Regions from separate parts of the Mesorhizobium sp. WSM1293 genome, predicted to be linked through region 2. Evidence: riboswitches for the same ligand, from Rfam matches in the RefSeq annotation. Region 2 holds a riboswitch; the other holds the start of a gene.
The links. Region 2 has a riboswitch for S-adenosylmethionine ahead of M729_RS0122385 (homoserine O-acetyltransferase). Riboswitches for the same ligand answer to the same signal wherever they lie in the genome.

Region 1: another riboswitch for S-adenosylmethionine. It lies ahead of M729_RS0112295 (O-succinylhomoserine sulfhydrylase); the one in region 2 lies ahead of M729_RS0122385 (homoserine O-acetyltransferase).

The regions. Positions count from the first base shown of each region.
Region 1 is NZ_AZUV01000009.1:113,347-116,742, reverse strand. It holds gene M729_RS0112300 (ceramide glucosyltransferase) at 1-298, shown strand, start outside; gene M729_RS0112295 (O-succinylhomoserine sulfhydrylase) at 306-1,493, opposite strand; SAM riboswitch at 1,551-1,628, opposite strand; gene M729_RS0112290 (2'-deoxycytidine 5'-triphosphate deaminase) at 1,703-2,797, shown strand; gene M729_RS0112285 (ABC transporter substrate-binding protein) at 2,898-3,396, shown strand, end outside.
Region 2 is NZ_AZUV01000019.1:39,953-43,348, reverse strand. It holds gene metW (methionine biosynthesis protein MetW) at 1-560, opposite strand, end outside; gene M729_RS0122385 (homoserine O-acetyltransferase) at 619-1,788, opposite strand; SAM riboswitch at 1,903-1,980, opposite strand; gene hisC (histidinol-phosphate transaminase) at 2,118-3,227, shown strand; gene M729_RS0122375 (prephenate/arogenate dehydrogenase family protein) at 3,233-3,396, shown strand, end outside.

The DNA.
Region 1 (3,396 bases), on a different contig from region 2:
GACCGGCGCCGTGGTGCCGCTGGTGCTTGCGTTGCTTGCGGCGGCAAGCGCCGGTTTCAGCCTCTGGGCAACCGCCCTTGCCGTGCTGGCGGCCTTCTATCTTCCAGAGTGCGCCCTGGCCTGGTCCAAGGGCTGGTACCTGTCGCCACGCATGGTCGCTGCGCTCATGGCGCGCGACCTGATCCTGCCGGCGATGTGGGGGCGCGGTTGGCTCGGCGGCGCCGTCGACTGGCGCGGCAATGCGATGACCATCGGCACCAAGACGGCCGAGCTGGAAGAGACGCCGTCCGGCGCCTGAAGGCCTCCTACCTGGCCTTCAGCGCCTGCGCGATGTCCTCGAGCAGATCGTCGGTATCCTCCAGGCCAACCGACAGCCTGAGCGTGCCCGGCCCGATGCCGAGCTCGGCGCGCGCCTCGTCGCTGAGATTCTTGTGCGTCGTCGTCGCCGGGTGGGTGATCAGGCTCTTGGCGTCACCGAGATTGTTGGAGATCAGGACGATGTCGAGCGCGTTCTGCAAGGCGAAGGCCGCCTGCTTGCCGCCCTTGACGTCCAGGCAGATCAGCGTCGAGCCGCCCGACATCTGCTTCTTGACGATGTCGGCCTGCGGATGGTCGGCGCGGCCGGGATAGATGACGCGCGCGATTTCCGGCCGTTCGGCCAGAAAATCCGCGATCCGGCCGGCACTTTCCGTCTGCTGGCGTACGCGCAGCGGCAGCGTTTCCAGGCCCTTCAGCAGCGTCCAGGCGTTGAAAGGCGAAAGGCTTGGGCCGGTATGGCGGAAATAGTCGTGCAGGTTCTCGTCGATCCACTTCTTGTCCGACAGGATGACGCCGCCGAGACAGCGCCCCTGGCCGTCTATGTGCTTGGTCGCCGAATAGACGACGACATGGGCGCCGAGCTGCAGGGGCTTCTGCTGCAGGGGCGTGGCGAAGACATTGTCGACGATCAGCCTGGCGTCGATCGAATTGGCAAGCGAAGCGACAGCGGCGATATCGACCACTTCCAGCGTCGGATTGGTCGGGCTTTCCAGGAAGAACAGCTTGGTGTTCGGCTTGACCGCCTTTTCCCAGTTGGCGATGTCGGTGCCGTCGACCAGCGTCGCCTCGATGCCGTATCTCGGCGCCAGCGTCTCGACCACCCAGCGGCAGGAGCCGAACAGCGCGCGTGCCGCCACGATATGGTCGCCGGCCTTGGCGCTGCACAGAAGGGCGGCCGTCACCGCCGCCATGCCGGACGCGGTGGCGCGCGCGTCTTCGGCACCTTCCAGCGCGCACATGCGCTTCTCGAACATGTCGACGGTCGGATTGGCGTAGCGCGAATAGATGAAACCCGGCTCTTCGCCCTTGAAACGGGCTTCGGCGGCTTGCGCCGTTTCGTAGACATAGCCTTGGGTGAGATAGATCGCTTCTGACGTTTCGCCGAAACCGGAACGCAGCGTTCCGCTGTGCACGAGTGCCGTCTGAGGCTTCCAGTTGCGCTTCTTGGTGCTCATCGCTTTTCTTCCAGACACAAAAAAACCGGCCGCGAAAGTCGCAACCGGTCCATACGGCCTTGCGGCCCGACGGTCCTTTAGCGACTTGTTTAACGTGGCTGCAAGCCGACCGGCCAAATCACCACGGGATAACGACCCTTTAGACCCGCACCGCGCTTGCGTCAATTGCCGGCTTCATTAAGAGGTTTGTACCAAGCAGGAGTGGAGCCTTGCGGCAGACAGGCATTCTTCCCGACCAGGACATATCGGCGCTGTTCCAGTCCGGCGCGCTGAAGTCGGCGCGTGCGCTCGATGCCGACCAGATCCAGCCGGCCAGCCTTGATCTCAGGCTCGGCGACAAGGCCTGGCGGGTGCGCGCCTCCTTCCTGCCCGGCCCCAATCACAAGGTCTCGGAAAAGCTCGACCGGCTGCAGCTGCACGAGATCAATCTGGCCGAGGGCGCGGTGCTGGAGACCGGCTGCGTCTATATCGTGCCCCTGCTTGAAAGCCTGGCGCTGCCGGCGGACATTTCAGCCTCGGCCAATCCGAAGAGCTCGACCGGGCGGCTCGACATCTTCACCCGCGTCATGACCGATCGCGGCCACGAGTTCGACAAGATCGCCGCCGGCTATCATGGCCCGCTCTTTCTGGAAGTCAGCCCGCGCACCTTCCCGATCGTCGTCCGCACCGGGTCGCGCCTGTCGCAGATCCGTTTCCGCATCGGCAATGCGCTGCTCTCGGAAGCCGAGTTGCACGACCTGCATCGCACGCAGATGCTGGTCGCCACCGAGCCGCCGAACATTTCCGGCGGCGGCATCGCGCTGTCGATCGACCTCAACGGCGATCAAAGCGGCTTGGTCGGCTATCGCGGCAAGCATCACACCGGCCTCGTCGATGTCGACAAGCGCGCGGCCCAGGAAGTCGTCGACTTCTGGGAACCGATCCACAAGAGCGGCGCCGGCGAACTGGTGCTCGACCCCGATGAATTCTACATCCTCGTCAGCCAGGAGGCGGTGCATGTGCCGCCGCTCTACGCCGCCGAGATGACGCCCTTCGATCCGCTGGTCGGCGAATTCCGCGTCCATTATGCCGGCTTCTTCGATCCGGGCTTCGGCCATTCCGCGTCCGGCGGCACCGGCAGCCGGGCGGTGCTGGAAGTGCGCAGCCATGAAGTGCCGTTCATCCTCGACCACGGCCAGATCGTCGGCCGGCTGGTCTACGAGCATATGCTGAAGCGGCCGCAGGCACTCTACGGCACCGATCTCGGCTCCAACTACCAGGCGCAGGGCCTGAAGCTGTCCAAGCATTTCCGCGCCGCGCGCTGACACTCATTGCCCCAAGGCAAAATACTTGCCTGTGCCGGTTCGGCATGCTTGGCTGCCTTGCCGCCCGTCAAGCTGGCGGCGTTCAAGGGGAACCAAGAAAATGCGATTTTCGAAATGGGTCATATCGGCGGCGGGCGCTGCCATGCTGGCAATGCTGGCCGGCTCTCCGTCGGTGCAGGCGGCGGAGAAAATCAAGATCGGCACCGAGGGCGCCTATCCGCCGTTCAACACCATCACCGCTGACGGCAAGGTGGAAGGCTTCGACATCGACATCGCCAATGCGCTGTGCGCGCAGATGAAGGTCGAATGCGAGATCGTTACCCAGGACTGGGACGGCATCATTCCCGCTTTGCAGGCCAAGAAGTTCGACGCCATCATCGCCTCGATGAGCATCACCGAAGAGCGCAAGAAGCAGGTCGCCTTCACCAACAAATATTATACGACACCGCTGGCTCTGGTGGCGCCGAAGGACACCGATCTCACCTCGACCGAACCGGCGGCCCTTGCCGGCAAGACGGTCGGTGCCCAGGCTTCGACCACGCAAGCCGACTATGCCCAGAATGAATATGGCAAGGCGGGCGCGGAGGCCAAACTCTATC
Region 2 (3,396 bases):
GGCATCGACAGGCCGATCTTCTGGCCGGCGGCGTCGAGGGCGGTTGCCTTCTCGACTGTCGCGCCGAGTTCGTCGCACAGATTGACGAAATCGCGGATGGTGCAGAAGTGGATGTTGGGCGTGTCGTACCAGGAATAGGGCAGGTCCTTGGTCACCGGCATGCGGCCGTTGAGGAACAGCGACAGGCGCACACGCCAATGGCCGAAATTGGGGAAGGAGACGATGGCGCGGTTGCCGATCCTGAGCAGTTCGTCGAGCACCAGCTTCGGGTTGCGGGTGGCCTGCAGCGTCTGCGACAGGACGACGAAGTCAAAGCCCTTGTCGGGATAGAATTCGAGATCCTTGTCGGCGTCGCCCTGGATGACCGAGAGGCCGCGCGCCACACATTCGTTGACGCCGCGCTGCGACAGCTCGAGTCCGCGGCCGTCGACCTGCTTGGTGTCCTGCAGCAGTTCGAGCAGCGAGCCGTCGCCCGAGCCGACATCGAGCACGCGCGACTGTGGCGGGATGAGGTTGGCGACGACTTCGAGGTCGACGCGCTGGTCGCGGTTGACGCTCATGGCTTCGCCTCCCGCCTGGCGCATGATCCCGATCCAAAAAGCCTGCAATTTTTCCGGGTCATGCGCTCAGCCCTCTCGCCCGGGCCGCCGAGCCGATGAAGCCGTTTATCGCGGCAAACAGTTCCGGCTCGTCGAGCAGGAATGCGTCGTGGCCACGGTCGGTCTCGATCTCGACGAAGGATACCGATGCGCCGGCGGCGTTGAGCGCATGCACGATCGAGCGGCTCTCCTCGGTCGGGAACAGCCAATCCGAGGTGAACGACACCAGGCAGAAGCGGGTTTTCGTGCCGGCGAAGGCATCGGCCAACCGGCCGCCATGGTCTGCGGCGAGGTCGAAATAGTCCATCGACCGCGTCATGTAGAGGTAGGAATTGGCGTCGAAGCGATCGACGAAGGTCATGCCCTGATGGCGCAGATAGCTTTCGATCTGGAAGTCGGCGTCGAAGCCGAAGGTCAGCGCTTCGCGATCCTGCAGATTGCGGCCGAACTTGCGGTGCAGGGCGGCTTCCGACAGGTAAGTGATGTGGGCGGCCATACGGGCTACCGCCAGGCCCTTTTCCGGGCGTTTGCCGTGCTCGAAATATTTGCCGCCATGCCAGTCCGGATCGGCCATGACAGCCTGCCGGCCAACCTCATGAAAGGCGATGTTCTGCGAGGAATGGCGCGCGCCGGTGGCGATCGGCAGTGCCGAGAAGACGCGCTCCGGATAGCTCGACGCCCATTCCAGCACCTGCATGCCGCCCATCGAGCCGCCGAGCACGCAGAATAGTTTCTCGATGCCGAAATGGTCGATCAGCATCTGCTGCGCCCGCACCATGTCGCGGATGGTGATGATCGGCAGGTCGAGCCCATAGGGCTTGCCGGTGGCGGGATTGGTCGAGGCCGGGCCGGTGGACCCAAGGCAACCGCCGATGACGTTGGAGCAGATGACGAAGAAACGATTGGTGTCGATGATCTTGCCGGGGCCGATCAGCACTTCCCACCAGCCAGGCTTGCCGGTCACCGGATTGGTGCTGGCGACGTGCTGGTCTCCGGTCAGCGCATGGCAGACGAGGATGGCGTTGGAGCGGGCATCGTTCAGCGTGCCGTAGGTCTGGTAGGCGATCTGGAACGGTGACAGCAGCGTACCGGCGTCCAGCTTGAGCGGCTTGTCGGATCCAAAACGCAAAACCGGGCTCGACGGTTGGTCGACCTCGTTGTTGGTTTTGCGGGCACGCAGAACGGCCATGACATCCATCTCACACTTTGAGCCCACGCATCGCACTCGTCGAAAGTCGATGCCGATACGGGTGTCCGGCCGGCGCGGACAACAAAAAACCGGCATTGCGGTCGCAAAGCCGGTTACAGGATGCAAACGGCCCTTTAGCAAGTTGTTTAACGTGGCTGCAAGCCGACCGGCCAAATCACCACGGAAGTTCGCTCCCCTTCTAGGGCTGTGGCGCGCCGGCGTCAACGGCCTGCCTTGGGCGGGAGGCTGTCGCCTCTCGACATTGCAGGCCACGGCTTGTATTTCCGCTGCGGCTTCCCTCAGGAAGCGTTCTCGACGGATTTTGCGACATGAGCCAGACACCGGACCAGGCACGTCCAACCCCGCGCGCGGGCATCATGGACATAGACGCCTATGTGCCGGGCAAGAGCACGGCGCCTGCCGGCGTCGCCAAGGTCCACAAGCTGTCCTCCAACGAGAACCCGCTCGGGCCCTCGCCGAAGGCGATCGAAGCCGCGCGCGAGATTGCCGGAAAGCTTGACGTCTATCCAGACGGCACCGCCAGGCGGCTGCGCGAAGCGATCGCCGAGGTGCATGGCCTCAACCCGCAGAACATCATCTGCTCCAACGGCTCCGACGAGATCCTCGGCCTGCTGGCGCAGACCTATCTGGCGCCCGGCGACGAGGCCGTCATCACCGAGCACGCCTTCATGGTCTACAAGATCTACATCCAGTCGGCGGGCGCCGTTCCGGTGACGATCAAGGAAACAGACGAGCGCGCCGATATCGACGCCATCCTGGCCGCCGTCACGCCGCGTACCAAGATCGTGTTCCTCGCCAATCCCAACAATCCGACCGGCACCTATGTGCCGTTCCAGGAGGTGCGCCGGCTGCATGCCGGTCTGCCCAGGCACGTGCTTCTGGTGCTCGACGCGGCCTACGCCGAATATGTTCGCCGCAACGACTATGAGGCCGGCATCGAACTGGTCGGCAGCGCAGAGAACGTGGTGATGACCCGGACCTTCTCCAAGATCGGCCTTGGCGGGGCGCGGATCGGCTGGATGTACGGGCCGATGCACATCGTCGACGCCATCAACCGCGTGCGCGGCCCCTTCAACGTCAATGCGACGGCGATCGAAGCCGGCATCGCCGCCATTCGCGATCGCGCCCATGTCGAGCGCAGCGTGGCGCACAACGAGACCTGGCTGGCCTGGCTGAGTGAGGAATTCACAAAGCTTGGGTTGCGGGTGACGCCCAGCGTCGGCAATTTCATCCTCATTCATTTTCCCGAGGACCAGAAACATTCGGCAGCGGCGGCGGACGACTATCTGACGGCGCGCGGCTATATATTGCGGCGCGTTTCGGGCTATGGCTTTCCCAACGCGCTGCGCATGACCGTCGGTACCGAACAGGCCAATCGCGGCGTTGTCGCCGCTCTCACGACATTCCTGAAAAGCTAGAAACCATGACATCACCGATGTTTGAAAAGATCGCGCTGGTCGGCATCGGCCTGATCGGCTCGTCGCTGGCCCGCGTCATCCGCCGCGAGGGCCTCGCCCGCCACGTATCCATCTCGACCCGCAGTGCGGCGACGCTGGCACGGGCCGAGGAGCTTGGGCTGGGCGATAG